4 regions of the Geobacillus sp. LYN3 genome follow, and region 1 is predicted to be linked to each of the others. Evidence: riboswitches for the same ligand, from Rfam matches in the RefSeq annotation. Region 1 holds a riboswitch; each other region holds the start of a gene.
What was found. Region 1 has a riboswitch for S-adenosylmethionine ahead of mtnK (S-methyl-5-thioribose kinase). Riboswitches for the same ligand answer to the same signal wherever they lie in the genome.
Positions count from the first base shown of each region.

Region 1 (7,736 bases):
GCGGTATAATACGAGTGCCGCGGCGCTTGCGATCGTTGCTAGGCTGACGGTCGAACCAACAGATAAATCAAATCCATCCACAATTAGAGAAAAGGTGATGCCAATAGCGACGAGTGTGACGATGGAAATAGACCGTAAAATATCGCTGAAATTTTCATACGTAAAAAACCGATCAAGAGTAATGCCAAAATAAGCAATGACAACGAGAATGGCAAGCAGTGTGCCATGCTTATATAAAAATTCAAGAAGAGATGGCGCTTGCTTTTTCTTGGCGACCGAAACAGCCGGTTGTGCCATCCAAATCACCTCCGCTGCAGTAATAAATCAATTGTTCATAGGTGATATCACGCGCGGAAACACGTTTGACAAGCTGCCCGTCTACCATGATGTAAATCGTATCAGCGATATCAAGCAGTTCTTGAAATTCACTCGTTAAATATAAAATCGCTTTTCCTTCATCGGCGAGGGAGCGGATGATCGAAAATACTTCTTGTTTCGCGTTGACATCAATACCTTTTGTCGGTTCATCAAAAATGAATACATCAGCGTTTGTCTTTAACCATTTGCCAATGACGACTTTTTGCTGGTTGCCGCCGCTTAACTGTTTGGCGACTATTTGCGGAAAAGGCGGGTGAATTCGCAATGCATCCACTAACTGTTGAGCAACTTGTGTTTCTTTCTTTTGCAATACCCATTGCCACTTTGTTAATGATGATAATAGCCGAACCGTAAGATTCGTACGGACTGTTTCATCTAAGAAAAGCCCTTGTTTTCTCCGCTCTTCCGGAATGAGGCAAATGCCGGCTGCAATCGCTTCTTTCGGTGAGGAGAACGTGTAACGTTTTCCGTCGATCCACCATTCTCCTGTCGTTTTTGTATGGGCGATTAGACTTTCGGCGAGTTCGGTTTTCCCGGCTCCAGCAAGTCCGGCAATGCCGACGATTTCCCCTTTATGAATTTCCAAATCGACGGTTGTGCCTGTTTTCGCGATGCGCAGCTGTTCCACTTTGAAAAGAATGTCATCACTGTATGTGCGTGCTTCTTTTTGCACGGTTGTATAAACGCGTCCAACCATATGTTGAATCATTTCTTCTAGTGAAAGGGTGGAAACATCGCCATGGTGGACGACGTTTCCGTCACGCAAGATGGTGACGCGGTCGCAAATCTCTTTTACCTCTTTCAATTTGTGAGAAATATAAATGAATGAAACTCCCTGTGCTTTTAAATCGTTGATAATTGTAAACAGCCGCTTCGTCTCTGTTTCACTGAGCGCGGCGGTCGGCTCATCTAAAATAATGTATCGGGCCGATGAGGAGAGCACTTTTGCTAAAACGATGAGCTGTTTTTCATGCAAGGTGCATTCGCGAATAAGCTTGTTCGGCGAAATCGACAGACCGACTTGGCGCAAAAGCTCTGCGGCCCGCTGTTTTTGCTGTTTCCATGAAAGGAACGGCTTTTGTTTTGTATCAGCGATATCGCCAGCAGCAATATTTTCATAGACGGTCAGCGATGGAAACAGGGCGGTATCGACCTCTTGAACAACTAATCCAATGCCTGCTTTTTTCGCATCAGCAGGAGAAGAAAATCGGCGCTCTTCTCCATCTATTGTTATCGTGCCTTTGTCTGGAAAAAGGGCGCCGGCGAGAATTTTCATCAATGTGCTTTTCCCGGCTCCATTCATCCCTAAAAGGGCGTGAACTTCTCCTTTTTGTACATGGAGATTCACGCCGTTTAATACGTTTACCGTGCCAAACGATTTATAAATATTGTTCATATAAAGACCGTTCATTTGTTTTTCACCTGTGCTTCCAATGTTTTCATCCAAGGGGAAATGGCAACATTTGATTGCCCCCAGCCGGAAATGTATTGGTGAAGCTCATTCATCGAAACTTGTTGGTTAGGCAAATCGGATCGTTTGACTAAATGCGGTTCTAGTGAATAAATGTTTGGCGTTTTCTCGCCAGCAATTTTTTGATACGCAAAGCGAACTTGAACGCGACCGACTTCGGCTGGATCCGTTGCTGTTGTAGCGACCCAAGGGCTGTTTGGCTTTTGCATCATTTGCAAATCTTCATCGCTTAAATCGATGCCATATACTTTAATTTCATTGCGTCCTGCTTGCTCGATCGCACGCGTTGCGCCTTTGGCAAATTCATCCCAAGTCGCAAACACTGCGTCAATATCGCCTTTATTCGGATATTTTTTCAAAATCGCTTCCATTTGCGTTTGTGTGTCTAAAGCGGTATTGGCGCTGGCCGTACCAAATTTCGCCACTTCTTTGATGTTCGGATAGCGTTTTTTAAACGCATCGTAAATCACATGACGACGTTCCATCGGTGTAAATCCGCCAACCCAAATGGTGACGATGTTTCCTTCGCCGTTTAAGTCTTCGGCCAATGTTTTTAACGTTTTCCATGCAAGGCTGTAGTCATCTTGGTCAATCACTGTTACGCCTGGGATGTTTAAATCGTTATCGAATGCGACAACAGGAATGCCTTTTTCGACTGCTTTTTTCACCGGACCTTCCAACGCATCAGCGCGTCCGTGATCTAATAGAATCGCATCGACGTTTTGCGTAATGGCTGTTTCGACATAGGAAGCCATTTTCGTTAAGTCGTTATCCGCATTGTAAATTTGCACTTCGCCGCCAAATTTTTGCACTTGTTCTTTTACGCCAGCGATATACTGAGAAGAAAACGTGCCGATCGACATTTGCATAATGGCGGCAATTTTTATTGGTTTTTTTAATTCTTCAGGGATATCTGCTTGTTCGGTTGTTGCAGCTGTTGTTTCGCTTGCTTCTTCGGCCGTGCTGTTTTCTTGTTTGGCCGGTTTCGAACTGACGGCGTCTTGTTCATTCATGCAGCCGCTAAGGATGGCGATAATGGAAAAAAGAAATGCGACTAAATAGTTAAGTCTAAATTGCTTCATGGTGAGCCTCCTTTGCAAACAGTGCTGGCAGTTCAGTTTCATAATTGCCGCGGACGATCCCTTTTTCGGTAATAATGGCCGTGATAAGGTCGTGCGGTGTTACATCGAACGCTGGATTATAAACGTTTACTCCTTCTGGAGCGATTCGCGTTCCGGCGATATGCGTCACTTCCTCTGGATTGCGTTCTTCAATCGGAATTTCTTCCCCTGTTTTGGTTGCTAAATCAATGGTCGATAATGGCGCGGCGACATAAAATGGAATGCCAAACGCTTTAGCGAGCAGCGCCAGTCCAAAGGTGCCGATTTTGTTGGCAGTGTCACCGTTGGCGGCAATTCGGTCGGCGCCGACAATGACAGCGGTAATGTTTTTCGCCTTGATCGTCTGCGCCGCCATATTGTCGGTAATAAGAGTGACGTCTACCCCCGCTTGCATCAATTCCCACGTCGTCAATCTTGCTCCTTGCAGGACCGGACGAGTTTCCGACGCGTAAACATGAAGATTCATCCCTTTTTCTTTCGCTAAATAAAACGGAGCAAGCGCCGTGCCATAGCGGGCGGTTGCGATCGAACCAGCATTGCAAATGGTTAAAACGCGGTCGCCGTTTTGAAATAAGGAAAGGGCATGCTCTCCGATGCGGCGGCATACATCTTCATCTTCAATTTGAATGCGAATCGCTTCATGGATGAGCGTCGTTTTTGCTTCGTTAACAGAGGAAACGTGGGCGATGCTGGAAACAAGCCGGTCTAATGCCCAAAACAAGTTCACTGCGGTTGGACGAGAGCTTGCTAAGTAGTCGCGGTCCTTTCGCACGTGCTCTTTAAATTTTTCCAGTGATTCTGTTTCATATTGCTGTGCAGAAAGAGCGAGGCCGTAAGCAGCCGTAATGCCGATCGCCGGTGCGCCGCGTACTTTTAACGTGGCGATTGCGTCCCGTACATCTTCAATATCTTTTAATTCCAAATATTCCGTCACTAATGGTAGCTTTTGTTGATTCAAAATTGTAATATGAGTGTCGTTCCATTCCACAGAGCGCGGGATTGTGAATGGTTCTGCCATTATGGTCCTTCCTTTCATTGTGTTAATTCGTTGCTGCAAGCACTGTTTGTGCGAAAAGGGAACGGATTTCTTTAGTGCTAGATAATGTTTCACGTTGCAAAATGAGGCTTCTACCAAGACGAAGGGCATAACGTTTTGCTTGTAAGCGTTCCTCTTTATCCTCAATGCCATCAAGGTCAGCAACATGTGCTAATCCAATCGTGCGGCGGATGACTTCACATCCGGCAAAGCCGATCGCGTCAATAAACGTGTGATGCAGCACGTCTTCTAACAATCCTTCTGTTTTTGCATATGGTTCTACATTGTGAGTGCGCCAAAGATCAGAAAAGATTGTCGCGAATACATCCCAAGTTTTGTCGATATGAGCAAATAACGGTTCTTGTTGTTGTCCTGGGCGGGACAACGCATTTAACAGCAAGTTTGCGAAAAATTGGCCGATGTCAAAACCGAACGGGCCATAAAACGCAAACTCTGGATCAATGATTTTCGTTTCTTCATCGCTGGCGAAAATGCTTCCGGTATGCAAATCACCGTGGATGAGCGCATCTCCTTCGGTTAAAAACTTGCGCTTTAATTTGGCGACTTCTAAGCGGAGCTTGTCATCGTTCCAAAGCGCTTCTACATCATCGCGAAGCTCGTCTTCAAAGTTGTTCGTTTCATGATTAAAGAACGGATCGGTAAATACAAGGTCTTCGGTGATTTTGCATAATTCCGGATTAACAAAACTTTGCGCCAGTTGTTTTTTTTCTTGTTGATTCATGCCAAAGTCGGAAGTGTAAAACGATGTCTTTGCGATAAATTCGCCAATATGCTGCGATAAAAGCGGATATGTTTTTCCTTCAATCAACCCTTTGCGGGCGATTTGCAAGTGAGATAAATCTTCCATAACGGTAATTGCCAAAGATTCATCGGAATAGTATACTTTTGGCACATATTGCGGAACATAGCTTGCGAATGTGCGCAGCGCATTGCTTTCAATAACAGCGCGTTTTAATGTGAGCGGCCAGCTTTCACCGACTACTTTTGCATACGGGAGCGCTTGTTTTACGATAATTCCTTTCTTTGTTTGCTGATCGACAACGCGGAAAACCAGATTTAAGTTGCCGTCGCCAATTTCGCGGCAGGCAAGCGGTGTTCCTTCCGGAAAGAGCCCAAGCCGGACTGCCAAAGAGATTGCGCCTTGTTCCGTTAATGGTTCATAAACCGATGGATGAGAAACTGACATAATGCAAATCCTCCTTCATGTAAATTAAAAAGCCTCTTTCTGCATAGAAAGAGGCTTGAAGATTCCGTATCTTCGCACCTCTTATCTTTCAGAAAGACTTAGTCTTTCTGTTGGACTTAGCACCGTGCCCTGCGGAAGTAGAGAACTTCCGGCGCCAAAAAGTGCGCCCTATCTCACGATAGTATTACGGTCGGTTGCTGGGCTTCATTGGGCCAATTCCCTCAGCCAACTCTTGATAAGAGTGTGTCAGCATATTCAATTTTTTAATTTTCGCTATGTTGACAATTTTGAAGTTTTATGCTTGATACGAATCATACATGGTCACGAAATGATTTGTCAACTCTTTTTTAAAAAATTTTTTTCTGCAGCGATGTAGTCGTTAGCTCTGCGGTCCGCAAAAATCGGGATTTGTTTTCGCACTTCTCTTACTTTTTGAAGATCGATTTGTGCCATTAACGTACAAGGTTCTTCATTTGCTTCTGCAATGATTTCTCCCCATGGGTCAACCACCAGCGAATGACCGGCAAAGACATTGTTTGGATCGCTTCCAGCGCGATTGCACGCGATGACGTAGCATTGATTTTCAATCGCGCGCGCCGCAAGCAGTGTACGCCAATGCGAAAGGCGAGGAAGCGGCCACTCGGCAACGACAAATAACACTTCCGCCCCTTGGACCATATGGACGCGAATCCATTCTGGGAAGCGGATGTCATAACAAATGACGCCTGCACATCGAGTGTTTTCTAATGTGAACAATCCCATTTCTTCCCCTGGCTGTAAGTAAAGATGTTCATCCATCAGCTGGAACAAATGGAGTTTGCTATATTCGCCAACGATGATACCGTTTCGGTCGGCGATGTACATTGTATTGGTGACGCCGCGATCTGTTTTTCTGGCAATTGATCCAGCGACAATATTGACATGATGCGACTTGGCAAGTTTTTGAATGAACGCTTTTGTACGCATACCGCCCTCATCGGCAATCTCATCGAGTCTGGTTAAGTCATAGCCAGTCGTCCATAGTTCAGGAAGGACGATAATATCTGGGTGATTTTTTGAAATTTTTTCTATTTCTCTTTCAACGCGCCGTTCGTTTTCATTAGGATTGCCAAAAGCGATATCTAGCTGAAGACATGCGATTTTTATCGTCATGAACATTCACCTCGAAAAAATTTTACTTTACATTTTGATTTTTACGATATATGATTTTTCACTAGAATTTCAAGAAAATTTTTGAGAAGGTGTTAACGCGATGAAACAATTTCCACTATCTGAGTTATTGCAGAGCCTTCCAAAACAGTTTTTTGCTTCGCTTGTCGATAAAGTCGCAAAAAAAATGGCGGAGGGGCATGACATCATCAATTTAGGGCAAGGAAATCCCGACCAGCCGACTCCACCGCATATCGTGGAGGCGATGCAAAAAGCGGTGGCGAACCCAAAATATCACAAATACTCGCCATTTCAAGGGTATTCCTTTTTGAAACGCGCCGTTGCTAAGTTTTATGAGCGCGAATACGGCGTTGCCATTGATCCGGAAAAAGAAGTGGCGGTTTTGTTTGGCGGGAAAGCGGGTCTTGTGGAGATCCCGCAATGTTTAGCCAATCCAGGCGATATTGTGCTCGTGCCTGACCCGGGATATCCGGATTATTGGTCGGGGATTGCGCTGGCGCGCGCGGAAATGGTGATGATGCCATTGCGTGCGGAAAATCAGTTTTTGCCTGATTATGATGAAATTCCTGCAAATATTGCGGAAAAAGCAAAAATCATGTTTTTAAACTATCCGAATAATCCAACCGGGGCGATCGCTTCTAAGGAGTTTTTTGAAGAAACGGTGTCGTTTGCCGCAAAACACGGTATTTGCGTCGTTCATGATTTTGCTTACGGTGCGATTGGCTTTGACGGAAAAAAACCGGTCAGCTTTCTTCAAGCAGAGGGGGCAAAAGAAATTGGCGTTGAAATTTATACATTCTCCAAAACATATAATATGGCGGGCTGGCGCGTGGCGTTTGCCGTTGGAAATGAGAGCGTGATCGCGGCGATTAACTTGCTGCAAGACCATTTATATGTGAGTTTGTTTGGCGCCATTCAAGAAGCGGCGGCAACCGCATTGCTTTCTTCGCAGCGCTGCGTGGAAGAGCTTGTCGCACTGTATGAATCGCGGCGCAATACGCTTATTGACGCGTTTCGGCAAATTGGCTGGGATGTCGACGCCCCAAAAGGTTCATTTTTTGCGTGGCTTCCGGTGCCGAACGGATGGACATCGGAACGTTTTTCCGATTATTTGCTGGAAAAAGCGCATGTCGTTGTCGCGCCGGGAATTGGATTTGGCAAGCATGGAGAAGGATATGTGCGAGTTGGGTTATTAACAAGCGAATCCCGCCTGCAAGAAGCGGCGGAACGGATTGCGAAGCTTGGTCTTTTCTAAAATGGGTTAAAAAATGATTGACAGAGCGAAAAAATACTGTCATAATTCAAATTAAATTTTCGAGCGCGAATAGTTTGAAAAGTGAATACGATATTGCA
Region 1 covers NZ_QCWL01000001.1:1,250,219-1,257,954, forward strand. The annotation lists gene DCC82_RS06550 (ABC transporter permease) at 1-297, opposite strand, end outside; gene DCC82_RS06555 (sugar ABC transporter ATP-binding protein) at 242-1,789, opposite strand; gene DCC82_RS06560 (sugar ABC transporter substrate-binding protein) at 1,786-2,931, opposite strand; gene mtnA (S-methyl-5-thioribose-1-phosphate isomerase) at 2,918-3,988, opposite strand; gene mtnK (S-methyl-5-thioribose kinase) at 4,011-5,213, opposite strand; SAM riboswitch class I at 5,292-5,455, opposite strand; gene DCC82_RS06575 (carbon-nitrogen family hydrolase) at 5,550-6,365, opposite strand; gene DCC82_RS06580 (pyridoxal phosphate-dependent aminotransferase) at 6,466-7,638, shown strand.

Region 2 (7,736 bases), 1.6 Mb from region 1:
ATCCTTATAAAGGAAAATCTCCGAAAATTGCGGAATCTGCCTTTATCGCCGATTATGTCACCATTACCGGTGACGTGGTCATCGGGGAAGAAACAAGCATTTGGTTTAATACTGTTATTCGCGGAGATGTCGCTCCAACGATTATCGGCAATCGTGTCAATATCCAAGATAACTCAATTTTACATCAAAGTCCAAACAATCCGCTTATCATTGAAGATGGTGTAACCGTCGGCCATCAAGTCATTTTACATAGCGCCATCATTCGAAAAAACGCTTTAATCGGCATGGGCTCCATTATTCTCGATGGTGCAGAAATCGGCGAAGGAGCGTTTATCGGCGCCGGAAGCCTTGTCCCGCCAGGAAAAAAAATTCCGCCGCACACGCTTGCGTTTGGCCGTCCCGCTAAAGTCATTCGCCAACTGACCGACGAAGATGTCCGTGAGATGGAGCGAATTCGCCGCGAATATGTGGAAAAAGGGCAATACTATAAGGCGTTGCAGCTAAAACCGTGATCATCGTTCCTTATTTTCAGTAATTTAAAGTCATTCCGATCAATTAAGGAGTAGCATTATGCCTATCGTCTTGCTTCTTTTCATCATTGCTGTCGCATTGTTGATTATATTTTTCCTAACGAAAGCATTATCGAAATCAGCACTTGTTTCTCTTTTGATGTTTTGTCTTCTCGCGGCACTGTTGTTCAACCAAAAAATAGAAACAACGATCGCGCGTTTAACACAATCTTATTTAACAAAAGAAGAAGCACTGATAGAGAATGTGATTTCTTCCGCTGCTGAGAAGAAAATCAAACCTTCTGTGCTGCTTGATGTGCCAGCCATTCGCCAACTTCCCGAGTTGCCTCGCGGTTGTGAAGTCACGAGCCTGGCGATGCTTCTTGAGGATGCCGGCGTACAAACCGACAAACTGACGCTTGCTAAACAAATAAAAAAAGATCCTACTCCGTTTCAGCGAAAAAATGGCAAAGTGTATTTTGGCCATCCAAATGATGGTTTTGTCGGGGATATGTACTCGCTTACCACGCCAGGCTTAGGTGTGTACCATAAGCCGATTAAACAGCTTGCTGAAATGTATCTGCCCGATAGAATCATTGACTTAACAGGAAGCGACTTTTCCGTGTTGCAGCAATATCTTTCGAAAGGAGTACCGATTTGGATTATTACCAACAGCACGTATAAAAAACTTCCTGAATCCGCCTTCCGTGAATGGGAAACGCCAAGAGGGCCCATTAAAATTACGTATTACGAACATTCCGTCGTTATTACGGGATACGACCAAGATTATATTTATTTCAATGATCCTCTTACAGGCGAAAAAAATAAAAAAGCACCCAAGACCGATTTTGTAGACGCCTGGGCGCAAATGGGAAGACAGGCAATCACCTATCAACCTGATTAGATGGATAGGGGTTGTCTGTCTTTTTTATATAGATGGGAAAAATCGTACTTTCTTTCAATATATACTTGATGCCAAATCATAAATACTAGCACCGTCCAAATTTTGCGGCTATGATCCGCTTTATTGGCACAATGCTCTTCTAACAAGCGATATAACACATCTTTATGGAATAAATGATCGGTTTCACTTTCCTTGATGATTGTTATTGCCCAATCATGCATTTCATTTTTAAGCCAATGGCGAATCGGCACTGGGAAGCCAAGCTTTTTGCGGTGAAGAACATGATCGGGAACAATGCCTTCTGCCGCTTTGCGCAAAATGTATTTCGTCGTATTATTAGCCGTTTTCATTTCCGGCGGAATTTTTGCCGCCACTTCAAAGACGGCCTTGTCTAAAAATGGGACGCGCAATTCCAACGAATGGGCCATCGTCATTTTGTCGGCCTTTAACAAAATATCTCCGCGCAACCATGTGTGAATATCAATATATTGCATCCGATTCATCGGTGGATAATGGGTTGTCTCTTCATAAAACGGACGAGTAATCTTCGTATATTCCAACCCATGTTTGTAAGATTTCAACAAACCTTGCTTTTCTTCTTCACTATACATTTTCGCATTTCCAATGTAACGTTCTTCCATCGGAGTTAATCCGCGTTCGATAAAGCTTTTTCCTTTGACACCTTCTGGAAGCATATGAGCAATGACGCGCAATGCGGATTTTACCGGGTTAGGGATCCGTTCAAACACTTTTAATGACTGTGGTTCGCAATAAATATTGTACCCTCCAAATAACTCATCTGCTCCCTCTCCAGAAAGAACAACCGTTACATGCTTTCTCGCTTCACGGGCGACGAAATAAAGCGGAACAGCTGCTGGATCGGCAAGCGGATCATCCATATGCCACATAATTTTCGGCAATTCTTCCATGTACTCTTCTGGTGAAATGACGTAGCTAATGTTTTCGACACCTAATTTTTCTGCCGTTTCTTTCGCAACATCAATTTCGCTAAATCCTTCCCGTTCAAAACCGACCGAAAAAGTTTTGATGTTCGGATGAAACTGCTTCGCAATCGAAGCAATCAGCGAAGAATCGATTCCGCCCGATAAAAATGAACCAACCGGCACATCACTGCGCATATGTACGCGTACAGAATCGAATAAAACATCGCGAATTTCTTTCACAAATTCGTCTTCCGATTTCCATACAGGCTGGAACCGCGCTTTCCAATAGCGGTGTACCGTTAATTTTTCACCGACTTTCTTTTTGATATAGTGGCCCGGCTCCAATTTTTTAATCCCAGCGGACATGGTCATTGGCTCAGGCACATATTGGAATGTTAAATAGTGCTGCAGTGCATTATAATCAAGAACGTCGTTTTCCATCGCATGCAAAATGCTTTTCTTTTCCGATGCAAAAAACGTACGACCCGCTTCTTCTAAGTAGAAAAACGGCTTAATGCCGAATGGGTCGCGCGCGGCAAAAATCGTTTTTTCTTCTTTATCCCAAATGACAAACGCAAACATGCCGCGAAGCTTTTCTACCGCTTTTTCTTTTTCAGCGCTGTAAAGAGCGATAATGACTTCCGTATCCGAGTTGGTTGCAAATTCATATCCTTTTTCCACTAATTCATCCCGCAGCTCAAGGTAATTGTAAATTTCGCCATTAAAAATAATCCAATACCGCTCATTTTCGTAAGAAAGCGGCTGATGACCTGCTTCTAAATCAATGATGCTTAAGCGGCGGAACCCGAAATGGACATATTCATCAAAATAGTATCCATGATCGTCCGGACCACGATGTGTAATCATATCATTCATCTCTTCGAACGTTTTCTGCCATTGTTCGTCTGGCATTTTCGGCTCATCATGAACGCATCCGATAAACCCACACATGTTTTGTTTCACCTGTCCTCTTATATTTACCCTATTGGTTATACCATACATAATAGGAATATAACATTTCGTTTACTCTTTTGAAACAAATTGTTGCCAATCTTTTCTGCAGAGCAGTCGAAGCAGATGCTTTTTCGTTGCGTTTGCCCTTGATTTTGCCAAAAAAGAGAGCTACATAACGTAACTCCCTTTTCTGTTTGTTATTGCTTTGCTAACGCAAGAGCTTGCTCTTTCAATGTTTCCGCTTTATCAGTGCGCTCCCATGGAAGATCGATGTCCGTGCGTCCGAAATGGCCATAGGCCGCTGTTTGTTTATAAATTGGGCGGCGCAAATCTAACATTTTAATAATGCCAGCAGGACGAAGATCAAAATTGTTGCGCACCACTTCAATTAAAATATCTTCGGATACTTTTCCGGTCCCGAATGTATCAATGGAAATGGAAACTGGTCTTGCAACACCGATCGCATATGCCAACTGCACTTCACATTTATCCGCAAGTCCTGAAGCAACAATGTTTTTCGCTACATAACGCGCTGCATAGGCTGCGGAGCGGTCTACTTTTGTCGGATCTTTACCAGAAAACGCACCGCCGCCATGGCGAGCATAACCGCCATATGTGTCAACGATAATTTTCCGTCCTGTTAAGCCAGCATCGCCTTGAGGTCCGCCGATGACGAAACGGCCTGTCGGGTTAATAAAATATTTTGTGTTTTCATCGATCAGTTCTGCTGGTACAATCGGCTTAATGACATGTTCTTTAATATCGCGCTCAATTTGTTCTTGTGTAATTTCCGGATGATGTTGCGCTGATACAACGATCGTATCGATACGCACTGGTTTTCCATTTTCATCGTATTCTACTGTTACTTGTGTTTTGCCATCTGGACGCAAATATGGCAAAATGGCTTCTTTCCGCACTTCTGACAAACGGCGTGCCAAACGATGCGCTAACGAAATCGGAAGCGGCATTAATTCTTTCGTTTCATTGCAAGCAAATCCAAACATTAACCCTTGGTCTCCAGCACCGATCGCTTCAATTTCCTCGTCAGTCATCTGACCTTCGCGGGCTTCTAACGCCTTATCGACTCCCATTGCGATATCTGGAGACTGTTCGTCAATCGATGTCAATACAGCACAAGTATCGGCATCAAAACCATATTTCGCACGAGTATAGCCAATTTCGCGAACCGTATCGCGGACGATTTTCGGGATATCTACATATGTTGATGTCGTAATTTCTCCACTTACGAGCACAAGCCCTGTTGTAACGCTCGTTTCGCATGCGACGCGAGCATTCGGATCCTTCTCCAAAATGGCATCTAAAATGGCATCGGAAATTTGGTCACAAATTTTGTCAGGATGACCTTCCGTTACAGATTCCGAAGTAAATAAACGTCTTTTTTTTGACATTCGTCAGTTTCCTCCTCTTTTCATAATCGAACGTCTAAATATTGTATTCCTGCAAACTGCAGATGATACGGTACTCATTCCCTTTTATTATAGCTTTTATATATCTTGACACATAGACATATAAAAAAACCTTTCCTGTAATTTTGAGGAAAGGTCATTGCAATCATATTGCTCCTTTCACTCTTATCGCTCAAGGACGTTGCCTTGCCACAGGTTAGCACCATTTCACACATTTCCAGTTGTGACGGTTGCTGGGTTTCATCGGGCCTGTCCCTCCACCGGCTCGGGATAAGAGTATCCGTTCAATGAGTTATCATATCGTAATTAAATAAAGAAAGTCAACAAAATTAGACAATTTTTTTATGAACAAAAATGAGAAAAATAAAAGAAAAGAAATTGTCACAAATAGTATGGACTAATAATAAAAATGTGTTATACTATTTGAAGGAGACCATTTCAATAAAAAGGAAGGTTTTGTACATGGGAGTCGCTAATATGACAAGTAAACTTACCACATTATTACAACAGCCAAATGTGTTTCATAATTTATCGGTAGCACAGCTTGTAGAAAAAGTGTTGCAACGAAATGAAGGTCGGTTGACAGCTACCGGAGCAGTTGCGGTAACGACAGGAAAATATACAGGTCGCTCTCCAAAAGATAAATACATTGTAGAAGAAGCTTCGACGAAATCAAAAATCGATTGGGGGACGACGAACCAGCCGATTTCTGAAGAAGTTTTCGAAAACTTATACAATAAGGTAATTGACTATTTAATGAAAAAAGATGAAATATTTGTTTTTAAAGGATTTGCCGGCGCTGATCCCAAATACCGCTTACCTATTCAAGTCATTAATGAATTTGCGTGGCAAAATTTATTTGCACATCAACTATTTATTCGCCCAACAGCGGAAGAACTGCAAACACACAAAGCGGAATTCACCGTTATTTGCGCACCAAACTTTAAAGCAGATCCTGCTGTTGATGGAACAAGATCGGAAACATTTATCATTATTTCTTTTGAACGGCGGATCGTGCTAATCGGTGGCACAGAATATGCTGGCGAAATGAAAAAATCGATTTTCACTGTGATGAATTATCTGCTCCCAGAACAAGGAATTTTATCGATGCATTGTTCGGCAAACGTCGGTAAAGAAGGGGATGTCGCATTATTCTTTGGTCTATCCGGCACGGGAAAAACGACGCTTTCCGCCGATCCAAACCGCCGTCTTATTGGTGATGACGAACACGGCTGGTCCAACCGCGGCATCTTTAATATCGAAGGCGGTTGCTATGCAAAATGCATCAATTTATCACGGGAAAAAGAACCGCAAATTTTTGATGCGATCCGATTCGGTGCGGTGCTCGAAAACGTTATTATCGATGAGCATACAAGACTGCCTAATTATGATGACGCTACGTTAACGGAAAATACCCGCGCTGCTTACCCTATTCAAGCGATTAGCAATATCGTTGATCCGAGCATCGCTGGTCATCCGTCGACGATTATTTTCTTAACGGCAGACGCATTCGGAGTATTGCCGCCGATTAGCAAGCTAACGCGCGAACAAGCGATGTATCATTTCTTAAGCGGCTATACGAGCAAGCTGGCGGGTACAGAACGCGGCATCACTTCTCCGCAAGCGACATTCTCTACTTGCTTTGGAGCTCCGTTTTTACCGCTTCCAGCTGTGCAATATGCGGAAATGCTCGGTAAAAAAATCGTTGAACATAACGTGCGAGTGTTCCTCGTTAACACAGGATGGACAGGTGGAGAATACGGAGTCGGCAGCCGCATAAAGCTTGCCTATACCCGTGCAATGGTGCAAGCAGCTGTCGAAGGAGAACTCGACAATGTCGAAACAGTGAAGGACCCTATTTTCGGTTTAGAAATTCCGATTCATATTCCTGGTGTACCAGATGAAGTGCTGCAGCCAAAAAATACATGGGCCGATAAGCAAGCATATGAACAAAAAGCAAAAGAACTTGCCGCAAAATTCCGGGAAAACTTTCAAAAGTTTAAACATATCGCTCCGGAAATCGAAGCGCTGGGCGGTCCAATCGTATAACTTCCAAGGAGGGAATCATTCCCTCCTTTTTTAGTTTATCGAATGCAACGAAATCAGCTCATACGTTACAATCGTCTGATTGTTGGCAAGTTCCAGCTTTTTTACCACTGCTTGGCCGCTCGCTTCGCTTTGCAACGTTCTTCTCACTTCAAGCGGAATATCGATCGGATAAATACGATACCCTTCCTTTTCTAGAATAAATAGATTGTCTTTCACTCGCTTTTCCTTGCCTTTTGTCACAATGAGTGTTTGAAATTCCAGCGGCATGCCCATTGAAACACACCCCTTTTCTTTTTATCGTATCATACATTTGGTTGTCGTTTCATCCATTCCGTTAACCGACGAACTGTTTCGCGGTTATCTTTCGGTGGAAAGTAATGAGTAAAGTTTGGAAAATACCATGCCGTCACTTGTTTATTTGCCTCTTTTAGTCTTTTTTCAAGGCGATACGCGTGTTCAATCGAAACGTTTCGATCTTTCTCTCCATGAATGATTAACACAGGGGCTTGAATCTTTTCGATCTCATACAATGGGGTTCGCCACCGGTAGCGCTCTGGATATTTCGTTGGCGTTCCGCCTATTACCCGTTTCATCATTCTCCGCAAATCTTCTCGCTCCCAATATGTCAATGCAATATCAGATACTCCGCCCCAGACGACGACGGAACAAACCGCAGGCTCCAAAATCGCTGTATGAAGCGCCATCGCTCCGCCGCGAGAAAAGCCAAATACGTGAATGCGTTTTGTATTCACCCAGGGATGCTGCTGCAAAAGGCGGAAACTTGCGAGGGCGTCATACCGATCTTCCCCCACAAAATCTTCATTTCCTTCTCCCCCTTGATTTCCTCGATAAAATGGCGCCATGACAACAAATCCGTACGAAGCAAACTGTGTAATGCGAGATAGGCGCACTTGCCCAACGTTTTTAATTCCGCCGCGCAAGTATAAAA
Region 2 covers NZ_QCWL01000001.1:2,834,252-2,841,987, forward strand. The annotation lists gene DCC82_RS14820 (gamma carbonic anhydrase) at 1-512, shown strand, start outside; gene DCC82_RS14825 (C39 family peptidase) at 571-1,413, shown strand; gene asnB (asparagine synthase (glutamine-hydrolyzing)) at 1,410-3,308, opposite strand; gene metK (methionine adenosyltransferase) at 3,509-4,720, opposite strand; SAM riboswitch class I at 4,901-5,015, opposite strand; gene pckA (phosphoenolpyruvate carboxykinase (ATP)) at 5,201-6,787, shown strand; gene DCC82_RS14845 (DUF2584 domain-containing protein) at 6,818-7,060, opposite strand; gene DCC82_RS14850 (alpha/beta hydrolase family protein) at 7,090-7,736, opposite strand, start outside.
Region 2: linked by a shared signal. The riboswitch ahead of metK (methionine adenosyltransferase) and the one ahead of mtnK (S-methyl-5-thioribose kinase) in region 1 are both predicted to bind S-adenosylmethionine.

Region 3 (7,736 bases), 1.2 Mb from region 1:
TTCCGTCGGTTTTACGTAGTACGTAATTTCATCAAAATCTAAACTCGATAAATCGCCACCCCATTGTGGCATTGGTTTGCTGTAGAAAATATCTAACGCTTTTAAACGGAATTCAAGCATCCATTGCGGCTCATTTTTCATGCGGGAAATTTCTTCGACCACTTCCCGTGTCAACCCGCGTTTTGCGCGGAATACCGATACGTCTTTATCGACGAAACCATACTTATATTCGCCGATTTCTGGCGCTTTTTTCGCCATGCGGTTTCACCCTCCTTTTTTCTTCTTGCCATTAATGACGTTGGTGCAACCCTTTTTCCATTGCTTTCCATGCCAATGTCGCACATTTAATACGGGCCGGAAACTTCGAAACGCCTTGAAGTGCCACAATATCACCTAAATCAACAGAGTCATCATGTTCTTTCCCCTGCATCATATCGGAAAATATATTGGCTAGCTTCAACGCTTCTTCCACCGTTTTTCCTTTGATCGCCTGCGTCATCATCGAGGCTGATGACATCGAAATGGAGCAGCCTTCTCCCTCAAACTTCACATCCACAATTTTCCCGTCTTCGACTTTCATCGTTAGATGAATACGGTCACCACAAGTCGGATTATTCATATCAATATCTACACTGTTTCCCTCTAAAACACCACGATTTCTTGGATTTTTATAATGATCCATAATCACTTGTCGATAAAGCTGATCTAAAGGATTATTAGAAGACATGACCAAAATACTCCTTTGTTTTCTGTAATGCGACTACGAGTTGATCGATTTCTTCCTTTGTATTATAGAGGTAAAAACTTGCACGCGCTGTAGCTGTTACGTTTAACCATTTCATTAACGGTTGGGCGCAATGGTGACCGGCGCGGACGGCGATCCCTTCCGCGTCAAGGACGGTTGCCACATCATGCGGATGAACTCCTTCTATGTTAAACGTCACTAATCCTCCGCGATGTTTTGGACCATAAATCGTGATCCCTTCTATCGCGGACAACTGTTCTAAAGCGTACTGGGCAAGTTCCTGCTCATGTGCAGCGATATTATCTAATCCGATTTCTTCAAGGAAGTCGATTGCCGCTCCTAAACCGATGGCTCCCGCAATAATTGGAGTACCGCCCTCGAATTTCCACGGAAGCTCTTTCCATGTCGATTCGTACAGGCCGACGAAATCAATCATTTCGCCGCCAAACTCTACCGGTTCCATCTTCTCTAATAATTCCCTTTTACCATATAATACGCCAATTCCTGTCGGACCGCACATTTTATGCCCAGAAAACGCCAAAAAATCACAATCTAGATCTTGAACATCGATTTTCATATGAGGAGCGCTCTGCGCGGCGTCCACTACGATGACAGCGCCATGTTTGTGGGCGATTTTTGCAATTTCTTTTACTGGGTTAATCGTTCCTAAAACGTTGGAAACATGTACAATAGCGACAATTTTTGTATTGGATGTGACCGCCGCTTCTACATCTTTTAGGTCGATCGTTCCATCTGGCTGAAGCGGAATATACTTTAATGTGGCTCCCGTATGTTTAGCGACTTGCTGCCATGGAATAATATTGCTATGGTGCTCCATGTACGTGATGACAATTTCATCGCCTTCTTGTAAATTAGCGCGGCCATAGCTCGCTGCAACCATATTTAACGCCGTTGTCGTTCCTCTTGTAAAAATGATTTCTTGTGTGGACTTCGCATTAATAAACCGTCGTACCTTTTCACGTGCTCCTTCATATGCGTCCGTCGCTTTCGTACCAAGCGTATGCACGCCGCGATGGACATTTGAATTGTACTGGCGATAATAGTGATCAATCGCTTCAATGACGGGAAGAGGTTTCTGTGATGTCGCAGCATTGTCAAGATATATAAGCGGCTTCCCGTTTACTTCTTGGTCCAAAATCGGAAACAGCTGCCGAACCTCTTTCGTATTCATGACTGCACTTTCCTTTCAATTACTTCAATAAGTTGTTTTTTCACACTTTCAATCGGAATAGCCTCTACAACAGGAGCTAAAAATCCATGAATGATAAGACGTTCTGCCTCATGTTTCGGAATACCGCGGCTCATTAAATAATATAGCTGCGTAGGATCAATGCGGCCGACCGATGCAGCATGTCCTGCCATTACATCGTCTTCGTCAATTAATAAAATAGGGTTCGCATCTCCACGCGCTTTTTCACTTAGCATTAGAACACGCGATTCTTGCTGCGCGTTCGATTTAGAAGCACCATGTTCAATTTTTCCAATTCCGTTAAAAATCGAAGTCGCGCTGTCTCTCACAACACCGTGTTTTAAAATGTAACCTTCCGTATGTTTACCATAATGAACAACGCTTGTCGTAAAGTTTTGCACTTGCTCTCCTCGACCGACAACGACCGTTTTCGTATCGCCGAAAGAACCGTCACCTATTAAGCGGGTAATGTTTTCAGAAACTGTATCTCCATCGTTCATTAAACCGAGCGCCCACTCAATGCGGCCATCACGGGCAGCGATACCACGGCGGTTTACATAGGTTGTAATACCTTTTGCCAAGTTATCGACCGCTGCAAAAAACACACGAGCATTCGTGTTGGCAAACACTTCGGCGACAATATTGACAACTGCTTTGCTAGTTTCTTTTACGGAAATATAGTTTTCCACATAAACAACCCGGCTATTATCTTCCGCTACAACGATGACATGATTAAATAATGCGATATCATCATTTTCTTGAATATAAACAGCTTGAAGAGGAACATCCACTACAACATTTTTCGGCACATATACGAACACACCGCCGTTAAGTAGCGCAGCATGCAACGCCGTTAAACGATGCTCGTCAATTTTCACGCCATCTTTCATCAAATATTTTTGCAACAAATCCCCATGCTCACGTGCTGCTGTGAAAATATCAGTGAAAATGACGCCTTTTGCTTTCAACTCATCCGATAGAGATAAATATGCTGGTGTATGGTCGCGTTGGACATATAAGTTTTTCGTTCCCTCTCCTGCTTCAATAAGCGCCTTTACTGCTTCAGGCAATTCATCTAATGAAGCAAACGGCGCGCTTTCCACTACATGATTAGCAAATTGTGTGAAATTCCATTTGTCAATTTTTGTTTTATCCGGCTTTGGCAGCGGCAACTCTTCTGCTTTAGCAAGAGCTTGTAAGCGAAGCTGTAAAAGCCAGTCCGGTTCGCCGCGTCCGCTGGAAAATGAGCGCACATATTGTTGGTCGAATGGTATTTTTGTTCCTGTCGTCATAATATAATACTCCTCCTAACGCTTACGCTTCTTGCTCAACCGTTTCATCTTCAATGCCAAGTTCTTTTTTAATCCAATCGTATCCTTCCGCTTCAAGACGTTGTGCCAACTCCGGACCACCGGATTTTACGATACGCCCTTGCATCATGACATGCACATAATCCGGTGTGATGTAGTTTAGTAAACGCTGATAGTGCGTAATGATCAAACAGCCGAATTCGCTGCTGCGCATTTCATTAATTCCTTTTGAAACAATTTTTAATGCATCAATATCAAGACCGGAGTCGATCTCGTCCAAAATCGCGATTTTCGGTTCAAGCATCATTAATTGAAGAATTTCGTTGCGTTTTTTCTCTCCGCCGGAGAATCCTTCATTTAGATAGCGATGCGCCATATCTGGGTTCATTTCTAGAAACGCCATTTTTTCATCCAGCTTGCGGATAAATTTCATTAGCGAGATTTCATTGCCTTCGCCAAGCCGGGCATTGATAGCGGCGCGAAGGAAATCGGCGTTCGTTATGCCGCTAATTTCGCTTGGATATTGCATCGCCAAAAATAAACCGGCGCGTGCACGTTCATCCACTTCCATCTCCAACACGTTTTGCCCGTCTAATGTAATGCTTCCTTTTGTTACTTCATATTTTGGATGTCCCATAATCGCCGACGATAACGTTGATTTTCCCGTTCCGTTCGGACCCATAATCGCGTGAATTTCTCCGCCTTTTACTTCTAAATTCACACCTTTTAAAATTTCTTTTCCTTCAACGGATACGTGAAGATCTTTAATTGTTAACACTGCCATGAAGAATACCTCCAATTTTCACTAAAAATTGTGTATATCATTGACTTGCTTGTCTTTCCATTCTCATTTTATTCTCATTACAATCTTATAACAAATGAAAAGTATTAGCAACCTTTTGAAGAGAATATCACTATGTTCATAGTGAAAAATATTTTGATCAAGATTGTTTTATAAAAATAACGGAAGCGGACCGCTTCCGTTATTTTATTGCGCTGCTGGAATGACAGCACCTTTATATTTTTCTTTAATAAAGTCTTGAATTTCTTTCGACTGTAACACTTCGACAAGTGTTTTAATTTCTTTGCGGTTTTCATCGCCTTTGCGTACAGCGATAATATTGACATATGGGTTATCTTTCGGCGACTCAACAGCAATTGGATCTTTCGCAGGATCTAATCCCGCGTCAAGCGCATAGTTGGCGTTGATGAGCACAGCATCGCCTTCGCCGTTTTTATAAATTTGCGGCAGCAATCCTGCTTCCACATCTGCTTCAAATTTTAAATGTTTTGGATTTTCCACAATGTCTTTGACCGTAGCTTTTGTTTTATCGATACCTTCTTTTAATTTAATTAACCCTTTTTCTTGCAGCATCGATAAAATGCGACCATGGTCTGCAACCGAGTTGCTCATGATGATCGTCGCACCGTCTGGCAATTCTTCGAGGCTTTTATATTTTTTCGAGTAAAGACCGATTGGCTCAATATGAATGCCGCCAGCGTTGACAAAGTCATATCCATGTTCTTTTTTCTGTGCTTCTAAATATGGAATGTGTTGGAAATAGTTGGCGTCAATTTCTTTATCTGCTAACGCTTTGTTTGGTAAAACATAATCTTGGAATTTAACAATTTTTAAGTCAATGCCTTTTTCTTTTAAAATCGGTTGTGCTTTTTCTAAAATTTCTGCATGCGGGACATTGGAAGCTCCAACCACTAATTTTGTTAATTTCCCTTCTTTTTTGCCACCATCAGCGTTGTTATTGCCTCCACATGCTGCCAAAGCCAACACAAGAACGACGGCAAATAACGCACTAATCCATTTTTTCATATTGATCTTCCCCCTTTTATCGTTTATCTATTTTGGAAGTGACAAAGTCACCGATAAACTGAATGACAAAGACAATCACCAAAACTAGAACGGTGGCGACAAACGTCACATCATTATGGCTGCGCTGAAATCCTTCAAGATACGCTAAGTTGCCAAGGCCGCCGGCGCCAACGACCCCTGCCATCGCTGTATATCCAACTAAAGCAATTGCAGTGACGGTAATTCCAGATACAAGAGCAGGCAATGACTCTGGAAGAAGCACTTTCCAAATAATCGTGGCCGTTGTCGCTCCCATCGCTTTGGCCGCTTCGATGACACCTTTATCAATTTCGCGAAGCGCAATTTCCACCATTCTCGCGTAAAATGGCGCCGCTCCAATAATGAGTGCTGGCAATGCCGCATTTGCGCCAAGAATCGTTCCGACAACGAATTTCGTAAACGGGATTAACAAAATAATTAATATGATAAATGGGATGGAACGAAAAATGTTAACGATAGCGGCGATGATCATATTCGCCAGGCGGTTTTCCCATAAGTTGCCCTTTGACGTTAAAAATAAAAGCAGTCCAAGAATCGTTCCTAATATAAATGTTGCAACGACAGAAATTCCTGTCATATAAAGCGTTTCAACGGTCGCTGCCCAAATCATATCCCACTCTACATTTGGTAAGAGGTTAGCGAGCATCCGTAATCACCTCCACCGCCACTTGCTGCTTTCGAATATAATCGATCGCGCGGGCAACTTCCTCTTTCTCTCCATCCATATGAACAAACAGCACACCGTAAGCGCCTTGATGAGTTTGCGAAATTTTTCCTTGAAGAATATTCGCATCAACTTGAAATTGGCGAACAACGTTAGCAATCAGCGGCTGTTCCGTAACCTCTCCAACAAACGTCAATTGAAAAACCGTTCCTTTTGGATATTTATCGAGTAAATGCGCAATCGTTTCTTTCGTTTCCTCCGGTTCGATGACCTGCTGTACAAATCGTTTCGTAATCTCCTGCTTTGGCTGCCGGAACACTTGCAGCACTTCTCCTTGTTCGACAATTTTTCCGTTTTCCATCACTGCAACGCGGTTGCAAATTTTACGAATCACGTGCATTTCATGGGTAATTAATACAATTGTCAATCCTAAACGCTTATTAATATCCACCAAAAGTTCCAAAATGGAATCGGTTGTCTGCGGGTCTAGCGCGGATGTCGCCTCATCGCACAATAGCACTTTTGGATTGTTCGCCAAAGCGCGCGCGATGCCGACGCGCTGCTTTTGCCCGCCGCTAAGCTGTGACGGATAGGCGTTTTCTCTTCCTTGCAAACCTACAAGCTGAATCAACTCGTCTACTCGTTTTTTCCGCTGTTCTTTCGGTACACCGGCAATTTCTAATGGAAACGCAATGTTTTCGCGAACCGTTCTTGACCATAATAAATTAAAATGCTGAAAAATCATTCCGATTTCCTGACGGGCCTTTCGCAATTCCTTTCCTTTAATATTAGCAATATCCCGTCCAGCGACAATGACTTTCCCTTTGGTCGGTTTTTCCAATCCGTTAAGGAGACGGATTAACGAACTTTTTCCCGCCCCGCTATATCCGATGATTCCGAAAATTTCGCCTTCTTTAATTTGCAAAGAGACATTATCCACTGCTGTTACAGATCCATTGGCCGCTTCATATATTTTTGTCACGTTTTCTAATGTAATCATGCACATTTCCACCTTCCCTCATGTAAAAGACAACTCGCCGCAAAAAGAAAGCCTTTCTGCTCAAGAGAACAGAAAGGCAATGATTACCGTTCTGTCTCTTATCTCTCAAAGCAGACGCTTTGTGTGAATTGGCACCATTTCAGCGAGTACGCTGACGGTTGCCGGGCTTCATTGGGCACATCCCTCCACCTCTCTTGATAAGAGCACAAAAAACACTTTATTCAATTAAAATCTCTCAATAATTACGAATGTGATTTTATCACTATATGTCGAATAGTGTCAATGGAAATGTTATGGTCATTATGGAAAATGGCATGATTATCATTTTTTGTGATTATGAGACGGAAACATCAGATGTAATTCCGGTAGCAGCCGCAATGGCCTGTTCTAAATCTTCGATTAAGTCATCGATATTTTCGATGCCGACAGATAGACGAACTAAATCTTCTGTCACTCCAGATGATTTTAGTTCTTCTTCGTTTAGCTGTTGATGTGTGGTGCTTGCAGGATGGATAATTAAACTTTTCGCATCGCCAACGTTGGCAACATGCGACCATAATTTTACACTGTTGATCAATTTCGCTCCTGCCTCTCTGCCGCCTTTTACGCCAAATACAACGATGGAACCCGCTCCTTTTGGCAAATATTTTTTCGCTAGTTCTTTTGCTGGATGACTGTCATGTTCTGGATAAAGCACCCACTCTATTGCTGGATGACGATCTAAATACTCGACGATTTTTCTTGTATTCGCAATATGTTCTTTCATACGTACATGCAATGTTTCAAGACCAAGCTGAATTTGAAAGGCATTAAATGGGCTAATCGCTGGACCTAAATCGCGAAGCAGCTGCACGCGAGCTTTGACAATGTATGCAGCAGGTCCAAACGCCTCAGCATACACAAGGTTGTGATAGCTTGGATCAGGAGTAGTGAACTACCC
Region 3 covers NZ_QCWL01000001.1:40,628-48,363, forward strand. The annotation lists gene sufB (Fe-S cluster assembly protein SufB) at 1-258, opposite strand, end outside; gene sufU (Fe-S cluster assembly sulfur transfer protein SufU) at 290-727, opposite strand; gene DCC82_RS00245 (cysteine desulfurase) at 717-1,937, opposite strand; gene sufD (Fe-S cluster assembly protein SufD) at 1,934-3,247, opposite strand; gene sufC (Fe-S cluster assembly ATPase SufC) at 3,270-4,049, opposite strand; gene DCC82_RS00260 (MetQ/NlpA family ABC transporter substrate-binding protein) at 4,254-5,093, opposite strand; gene DCC82_RS00265 (methionine ABC transporter permease) at 5,110-5,778, opposite strand; gene DCC82_RS00270 (methionine ABC transporter ATP-binding protein) at 5,768-6,796, opposite strand; SAM riboswitch class I at 6,892-7,000, opposite strand; partial or broken gene DCC82_RS00275 (PLP-dependent transferase) at 7,131-7,730, opposite strand.
Region 3: linked by a shared signal. The riboswitch ahead of DCC82_RS00270 (methionine ABC transporter ATP-binding protein) and the one ahead of mtnK (S-methyl-5-thioribose kinase) in region 1 are both predicted to bind S-adenosylmethionine.

Region 4 (7,736 bases), 410 kb from region 1:
CAGCGGCAGCACGCGAGTCGGATAACGAAACGGATATTGCGTTAAAAAGGAAACAATGTCCCACCATTTATTTGGATTTTCTGTTTGCAGGAGCAATAGCGCCACATCTGCCGCTTCTACCTCTTCGGAAAAGAGCGAACGGTATGAATAGCGTTCCGCATCGTTGGAATGGAGCGGATGAAGGTGTTCTTGACGGACGAAGGAAGACACTGCTTTTTGAAGGCACTGCTTCAGCTTGGCTGGCTCGAGCGGTTTGACGAGCAAATCGACACACTGCCATTCAATCGCCTGTTTCGCTCGGGCAAACGTTGCCTCGGCCGTAACGGCAATCACTTTTTGGCAAAACAGCCGCACATATTTCGTCATTTCCTCCCAATCGTCATGGGAAACCATGTCCAATTCGATATATAGCAGCTCCGGTGTTTCCTTTTCTAATATTCTCATTGTCCGCTCGACGGTATTGGCGGTATAGACGTGATGAATGGGCAGCGAATAGGCGGAAACAAGCCAACGGATCGCCGCGCTCTCATTTTCATCCCGCTCCGCAATCAATAGTTTCATCGGCTTCACCGACCTGTCGCCGCTCGCTGGCGGCGGTGGAAATGAACGAGCGCTTCCATGCAGAAGGCGGCCGCTAACGCAATCGTTTTTCGATTTTCATCGACAAGCGGATTCACTTCACAAATATCGAAACTGATCGTTTGTGGCTTGGAAATAATATAACGAAGCAGGGCGCGGACGATTTTCGGATCAAGCCCGAACGGCGAAGGCGCGCTCACTCCCGGTGCCGCGCTTGCACTCAACACATCCATGCAAAGCGTCAGCATCAGTACATCATAGTTTTGGATAAAATCGTCAATGATCTCATACGCGCGCTCTAGCGTTGCCAACGTCAATTCTTCCTCAAGCACGTACGTGCATCCATATCGACTAGCGGTTTCAAATAACGCCGCCGTGTTGCCTAGCGGTTGAATGCCGAGGCAGCAGTATCCCACGTTTCCATCTTCATCTAATATTTGCCGAAACATTGTCCCCGACGATGGCCCTTGTTCATATGGGCGCATGTCAAAATGAGCGTCAATATTGATAATGCCAAGCTTCGTTTCCGAACCGACCGCCTGACGAACACCGAGATAATGCCCGTACGCGGTTTCATGTCCGCCGCCGATGACAACCGGCGTGATGTTATGGCAGATAAGGCGCTCTACCGCCTGACCCAAATGTTTCTGGCTGTTTTCTAACTCTCCCCCTTCACAAGTAATTTCGCCCACATCGTAAAGTATTGTGTGAGACGGCAGGTGCCATGGCAGGTTCGCCAGCGCTTTTTTCACTTCCACCGGCGCGTGATACGCTCCTTGCCGTCCTTGATTGCGGCGGACTCCTTCATCACATTGAAAGCCTAATAAAGCAAATGCATTTTCTACCTGCGTCTGTATTTGTCCTATATCAAGCAGACGAATTTTTTGATGGACGCGAAAACTTTTCTCATCGCTTTCGCTGTCGATCCGTCCCGTCCATTTCTCCTTGTCCGGCTGTTTGTACATAAAACGAGAACCTCCCTACTTTCTTTATGCTTTTGCACGACACCAACGTCCTGAATTAGTCATCGCGTTGATTCATCTATATCGGGATCTGATCCTTATCCCCGTCTCGTAAATGATGTCCCTTCTTCCTCTTTTCTCTCCCACTTCCCTTATTTCCTTCTTGTTTTGCCGCCTATTTTTAGTGTTCTTTATACGAAAATAATAGGATTGTTTCTAATAACTAGTGAACTTATCATTATTACCATTCGTTTTGCCATTGCGAAATCAAACCGCGCCATTCTTTTTCCCATCACAAATACAAAGCAATCCACGAGCTTTACTGTGTCGGGTCAACGAAAATGGGATCAAAACGCATAATTTTTTATTCATGAATATTGCGCAGCCCCTTAACGATAAAAAAGCAGGATGGCCTCCTGCTTTTTGTTTGTCAATGGGCGCGCTATTTTTGCCCAAACGTCTTCGGCATCACAACGGCCACGACTTCACCGCGCGCACAAAGTTCTCCATCGGCGAATACTTCCGTCTTTACTTTCCACTTTTTCGGATGAATTTCTTCGACCGTACCGATTGCCTTTAACGGAACTCCATGCGGCGTCGGTTTCAAGAACTCTACGTTCAAAGAAGCAGTTACAAACCGCGGTGGCACTTCTCCATCTCCTGGTTCGTGTCCGTTTTTGCGATGCAGCGCCAGTGCGGCGGAACCAGTTCCGTGGCAGTCGATTAATGACGCAATCAACCCGCCGTAAACAAAACCAGGAATAGCGATATGCTCGGGACGTGGCGTATAAATCGTGACCGTTTTCTCCCCTTGCCATCCGGTGCGGAAATGGTGGCCGTGCTCATTCAGCCGCCCGCATCCGTAGCACCAGGCAAATTCCTCTGGATATTCATCTTGAATGGCATGTTTTACTTGTTCTTCCATCATTTCTCCCTCCCCTTTCCTTTTCAGTATATCACAATGAGCACATTACTTCCTTTTTCGTTTATTTTTCTTTACAATAGTGATAGGTTTACAGAGAATGGAAAGGACTACAGCAATGAAAGTGTTAGAAACATATATCGTCGCAGGACTGACCGGTTTGCTGTTTTATCGTCTCCATTCCCCAATTCCATGGATGCTCGGAGCCATTACTGGAATGCTTGTTTGGAAAACGGTCATCAAGCGCCCAGTAGCGGCGCCGAAAGCGTTGTCGAATAGTGGATTGATTGTGTTTGGCACTTATTTTGGACTGTCGTTTACAAAAGAAACGCTATTAACGATTGCGCCATATATTGTTCCGTTTCTCGTTGCCACCGTATTGCTAATTGTTATTAACATTATAAACAGCATCGCGGTGACGAAATGGACACATATTGATAAAGTGACAAGTGTGTTTGCATCTGTTCCTGGCGGGCTGTCGGAAATGGTTGCCGCAAGTGAGTCGTTGAACGCGAATACTGCTTTAGTAACCATTTTCCAAACGATTCGTTTATTAACGGTCGTTTTTCTTGTGCCAACGGTCGTTGTCCATTGGTTGAGCGGAGATGCGTCGTCAGGGAGCACAACCGCTCAGGCGGCAGCTTCTTCTTTCGATGGTCATTACACTTGGTTTTTGTTAAGTATTTTCGGTGCGCTTCTTTTACGAAACATCATTCCGGCAGCATACGTCGTTGGACCGCTTGCCGTAACGGCAGTGATGCATGTGGCCGGGGTGAACTTACCGCCACTGCCTGTATGGTTGATTATTTTGGCGCAAATTAGTGTCGGAATAAACATGGGAGAACGCATTACCTTAGAAGATATTAAGCTTGGCGGAAAATTTAGCTGGGTATATTTCTTGCTTGCGTTAGTATTAATTGCTCTATCGTTCGGATTCGGCTACGTATTTGCGGAATTAACCGATCTTCCGCTGTCGACCGCGCTGTTGAGTCTTGCGCCAGGAGGACTTGTGGAAATGGTATTAACGGCGCAAACGGTCGGAGGAGATCCAGCGATTGTCAGCTCCTTGCAATTTGTACGTCTTCTTCTTGTCATTATCGTCGTGCCGAACGTGTTGAAATGGGTGTTTCGAAAATTCCCATATATCACCGAAACGCCATGGAAAAACCGCTCTGTTCGAAACTAAAACAGAGCGGTTTCGTTTTACTTAGCCGGTTCATAAAATTCGATCCATTCACCATCCGGTCCAAGGAAGAATAAATATTTCGCCCCGTTTGGCAGCGTCGTAATCTCTTCCCATACAAGCGGAACGCCGAGCGATTGAATCCGTTCTTTTTCTTGTTCAATTCCTTCAACGGTAAAGGCGACGTGATGCACTTTTCCTTCCGTCGGCAAATTCGGATTATACCCTTCGATCAATTCGACAATGACTGAGCCATCCAATCCTAAAAACGCCAATTTCATTGTACCGTTCGTATGCGTCATCTCGCTAAGTAGTTCCAATCCGACTACCTCTTGATAAAACTTTTTCGATGTTTCGATGTCTTTTACTTGAATGCCGACGTGTTCAAATTTTTTTACTGCCATTATGTTTCTCCCCTTTTTTCATTATTTTCAAGATTGTGAAAATACCGACCGCAAATATGGAGTCATATGTACGATCGAAATTCCTTTTTCCTCTAATTCACAGAAAATGCAGCGGTCAAGCGCATAAGGGCCAGCAGCTTTCCATTCTTCCACTTCCGCAAATGTCAGAAGAAGCGAAAACATCTTCCCTTGCGTATATCCGTATAGATGGAAAACATTTTGGCTGCTATCAAAATGAATCGCTGCCTGTCGGTCAAATTGCAAAAGCTGTTTTTGGACACAACGGGCGACATGGGAAGCAAACGATGCTACCGTTAAGTGCGCCGCCATATAGCTGCGAATCAAATCATTTTCGCGCAATCGACATTCCCACCACCTTCTTTGCACATACATAAAAACCCCTTTCGCCATGAATGATGCGAAAGGGGGTAACCGTTCTTATCATCCAAAGCGAAAGACGCTTTGCGGGTTGGAGCACCTTGCGTAATACGCAGGTTGCTGTGGAGTCATAGAGCCCGATCTCTCGTCCACTCTTGATAAGACTGTATGCAGTTTGTTTTTATCTTATCATGGTGCCATTGTGATGACAATCATTTTTTGATTTTCACAAACGAGGAAGGGAGAGCAAAGGCGCTCTCCCCTCTTTTTATTATTGCGCTACTTCTGGTTTTTCGGAAGTGACACCAACATCTTTCCATGTTAATTTTGAGCTAGGGTCGACGGTAAAGTTTTTCACACGATTGTTTACCGCATAAATAATCGAGCGGTACAGAGTCGGGATGACAGGTACTTCTTCATTCATCAGCGCTTGCCATTCGTTGTAAATTTTCTTGCGGTATTCTTTATCGAATGCTTGCTCGGAATGTCCTTTTTCTAACAATTCATCATTTTTCTCGTTCACCCATCGAGAATAGTTAAACATCACATCGCGTCCATATAATCCATACGGGTCCACATTGGTTCCAGTGTACCACGCCGCGGCGAACACATCGACTTTCGGGTCATCATTCTGTACCATGTCATAGAACGAATTGAACTCTGCCAAACGTCCATCGACTAGCTGCACATTCAAGCCGACATCTTTCCAGCATTGCATGTAAAATTTCGCCAGCGGTTCGGCAATATCCCCGCCGCTCATTGACAGGAAGTTAATCGTAAACTTCTTGCCGTTTGGATCTTCACGGAAGCCGTCGCCATCGACATCTTTATATCCTGCTTCATCCAGCAATTTTTTCGCCTTTTCTGGATCATACGTATATCCTTTGGCGTTTTTATCATGGTATCCTGGGAAGGATGGCGGAATTAATGTTGTCGCTGGGAAGCGCAACCCGTGATAAAGTCTGTCAGCCACTTCCTTGTTATTAATCGCGTATGCCATCGCTTGGCGAAGCTTTTTGTTTTGGAATTTTGGATTATCCATGACATTTTCTTGTTTTTTCGCATCCCAGTGGCCAAGTTTAAACCCGATGTAGTTGTAAGCTAAATCAATTTTGCCGACAAATTGAATGTTTTTCGTCCCTTTTGCGCTGACATATTGATCTGTCGGGAATTCCGCAATGTCAATCTCGCCTTTTTTAAGAGCTTGCAATACGACTTGCGGGCTGACAACTTTTAAAATAACCCCTTTTAAGTTCGGCTTTCCATCCCAATAATCATCGTTGCGAACAAATTCCACCGATTCGCCTGGAACGATCTTTTTCACTTTAAATGGACCAAAACCAATTGGGTTTTTGCGGATTTTATCCGATTTCGCCAAATCTTTAATCGGAACATCTTTTAAATAATGTTTTGGGAGCGGATAGGCCCAAATGCCTGTCAGCACAGATGGATTGGCATGTTTCCATGTAATGGTTAGTGTTTTGTCATCAATGACTTTAATTCCGGAGATTTTGTCCGCTTTTCCACTATGGTATTCCTCCATGCCGACAATATCTTGAATGAGCGCATCTCCGTAGCGGACACCCGTATAATCTTTATGGCCGATGACTAAGTAAGCGTATTCTAAATCTTCCGCTTTCACAGGCTCACCGTCATGCCATTTGACATTATCTTTAATTTTGATCGTTATCGTTTTTTTATCATCGGAAAGTTCGTATGTCGCCGCGCCATCGTTCGTAATTTCATAGTCTCCGTTTGTACGGAAAAGTGATTCATCGAAAAACTGCAAAATTTCTGCATCCGGTTGCCCTTTGTAAAACGCATAGCTAAGCGTTCCTTCAAATGGTGTATCGGATACTAATCCGTATTTTAATACACCATCTACGATTTTCCCGTCATTTTTGACGGTCATTGGGAATTTGCTGATGTCTTCCTTTTGCGCCGTTTGATTTTTGCTGTCTTTGTTGTTTGTGGAGTTGCTGCTGCACGCCGTTAATCCTAATAAAAGGACAACGAGCGCTACAAAAAACTTCCACTGCCATTTTTTTCTCACTGTTTTTCTCCCCCTTTATCCTAATCGTTGTCTTGCATCCGCCGCGCGTTTTAACGCTTGGCCGATAAAATTTATACACAACATCATTACTAAAATAAGCAATGATGCTGGCAGCCAAACCCACCATTTATTTTGCAAAACATCCGGATTCATCGCATAGCTGACCAGCGTCCCTAGACTTGGCGTGCTTTCCGGCAATCCAAAGCCTAAATAGCTTAAGCCTGATTCAATTCCAATATTCCCGGCGAGGTTTAATGTTAAGTTTACGATGATGATCGAACTTAAATTAGGTAGAATTTGAAAAATAATAATTTTCCAATCTGGCGTACCGAGCGTTTTCGATGCACTTACGTAGTCCAATTCCCTCTCCGCCAGCGTTTTCGCTCGAATAAGCCGCGCCTTTCCTGTCCATAAAAAGGCACTCATAATGAGAATAAACGTAAAAACATTATATTTAGGGACAATCGCCACAAATACGATCACAATCATTAAAAATGGCAGCACAAGGATAAAATCGATAATACGCATGATAATATTATCAATAACTCCCCCATAATATCCGGCAATAAGGCCAACCGTAAGCCCGATCAAACCAGTGATCAGCGTGATTGCCAAACCAATGGTAAATGAATTTCTTGCACCGATAATAAGCTGCCCGAAAATATCCCTTCCCCCATAATCCGTGCCGAGCCAATGCTCTGCGGACGGCGGGGAGTAGATAGCCAGCAAGTCCACTTTGACAATTTCGTCTTGGTCTAATAATAATGAAGCTCCATATACAATGATCAAAATCAAGGAAAGAAGAATGAGAGAACCAAAAGCTAACTTATCCTTCACCAATTCACGCCACATAATAGAGAGACTTGAAGGACTTTTTTCATTTTTTGCATGGATATCGCCTAGTTCCGCTTTCATCATTGTGTCCCCCATTCTATTACTCAATGCGAATACGTGGATCAACAGCGCTTAAGATAATATCGGATAAAAGCGTCCCGATTAAGGTAGCAAGGCCGGAAATCATCACGAGCGCGGTGACAACGCTGTAATCCCGCTGCAGAATTGATTGCAAAAACAATTGTCCAATCCCTGGATAACTAAAAATAGATTCGAGGAAGATCGATCCGCCAATTAATCCTGTAATCTCATATCCTAAGAAAGCAGCAATCGGCAAAAACGAATTTCGTAAAATATGGCGCCAATAAATGCTTGATTCCGGCACTCCTTTTGCGCGCGCGGTTTTAACAAAATCTTTCAG
Region 4 covers NZ_QCWL01000001.1:1,656,435-1,664,170, reverse strand. The annotation lists gene DCC82_RS08710 (helix-turn-helix domain-containing protein) at 1-561, opposite strand, end outside; gene hutG (formimidoylglutamase) at 567-1,544, opposite strand; gene DCC82_RS08700 (PaaI family thioesterase) at 1,984-2,466, opposite strand; gene DCC82_RS08695 (AbrB family transcriptional regulator) at 2,564-3,649, shown strand; gene DCC82_RS08690 (VOC family protein) at 3,667-4,050, opposite strand; gene DCC82_RS08685 (hypothetical protein) at 4,078-4,410, opposite strand; SAM riboswitch class I at 4,486-4,593, opposite strand; gene opp4A (oligopeptide ABC transporter substrate-binding protein) at 4,700-6,481, opposite strand; gene DCC82_RS08675 (ABC transporter permease) at 6,497-7,399, opposite strand; gene opp4B (oligopeptide ABC transporter permease) at 7,416-7,736, opposite strand, start outside.
Region 4: linked by a shared signal. The riboswitch ahead of DCC82_RS08685 (hypothetical protein) and the one ahead of mtnK (S-methyl-5-thioribose kinase) in region 1 are both predicted to bind S-adenosylmethionine.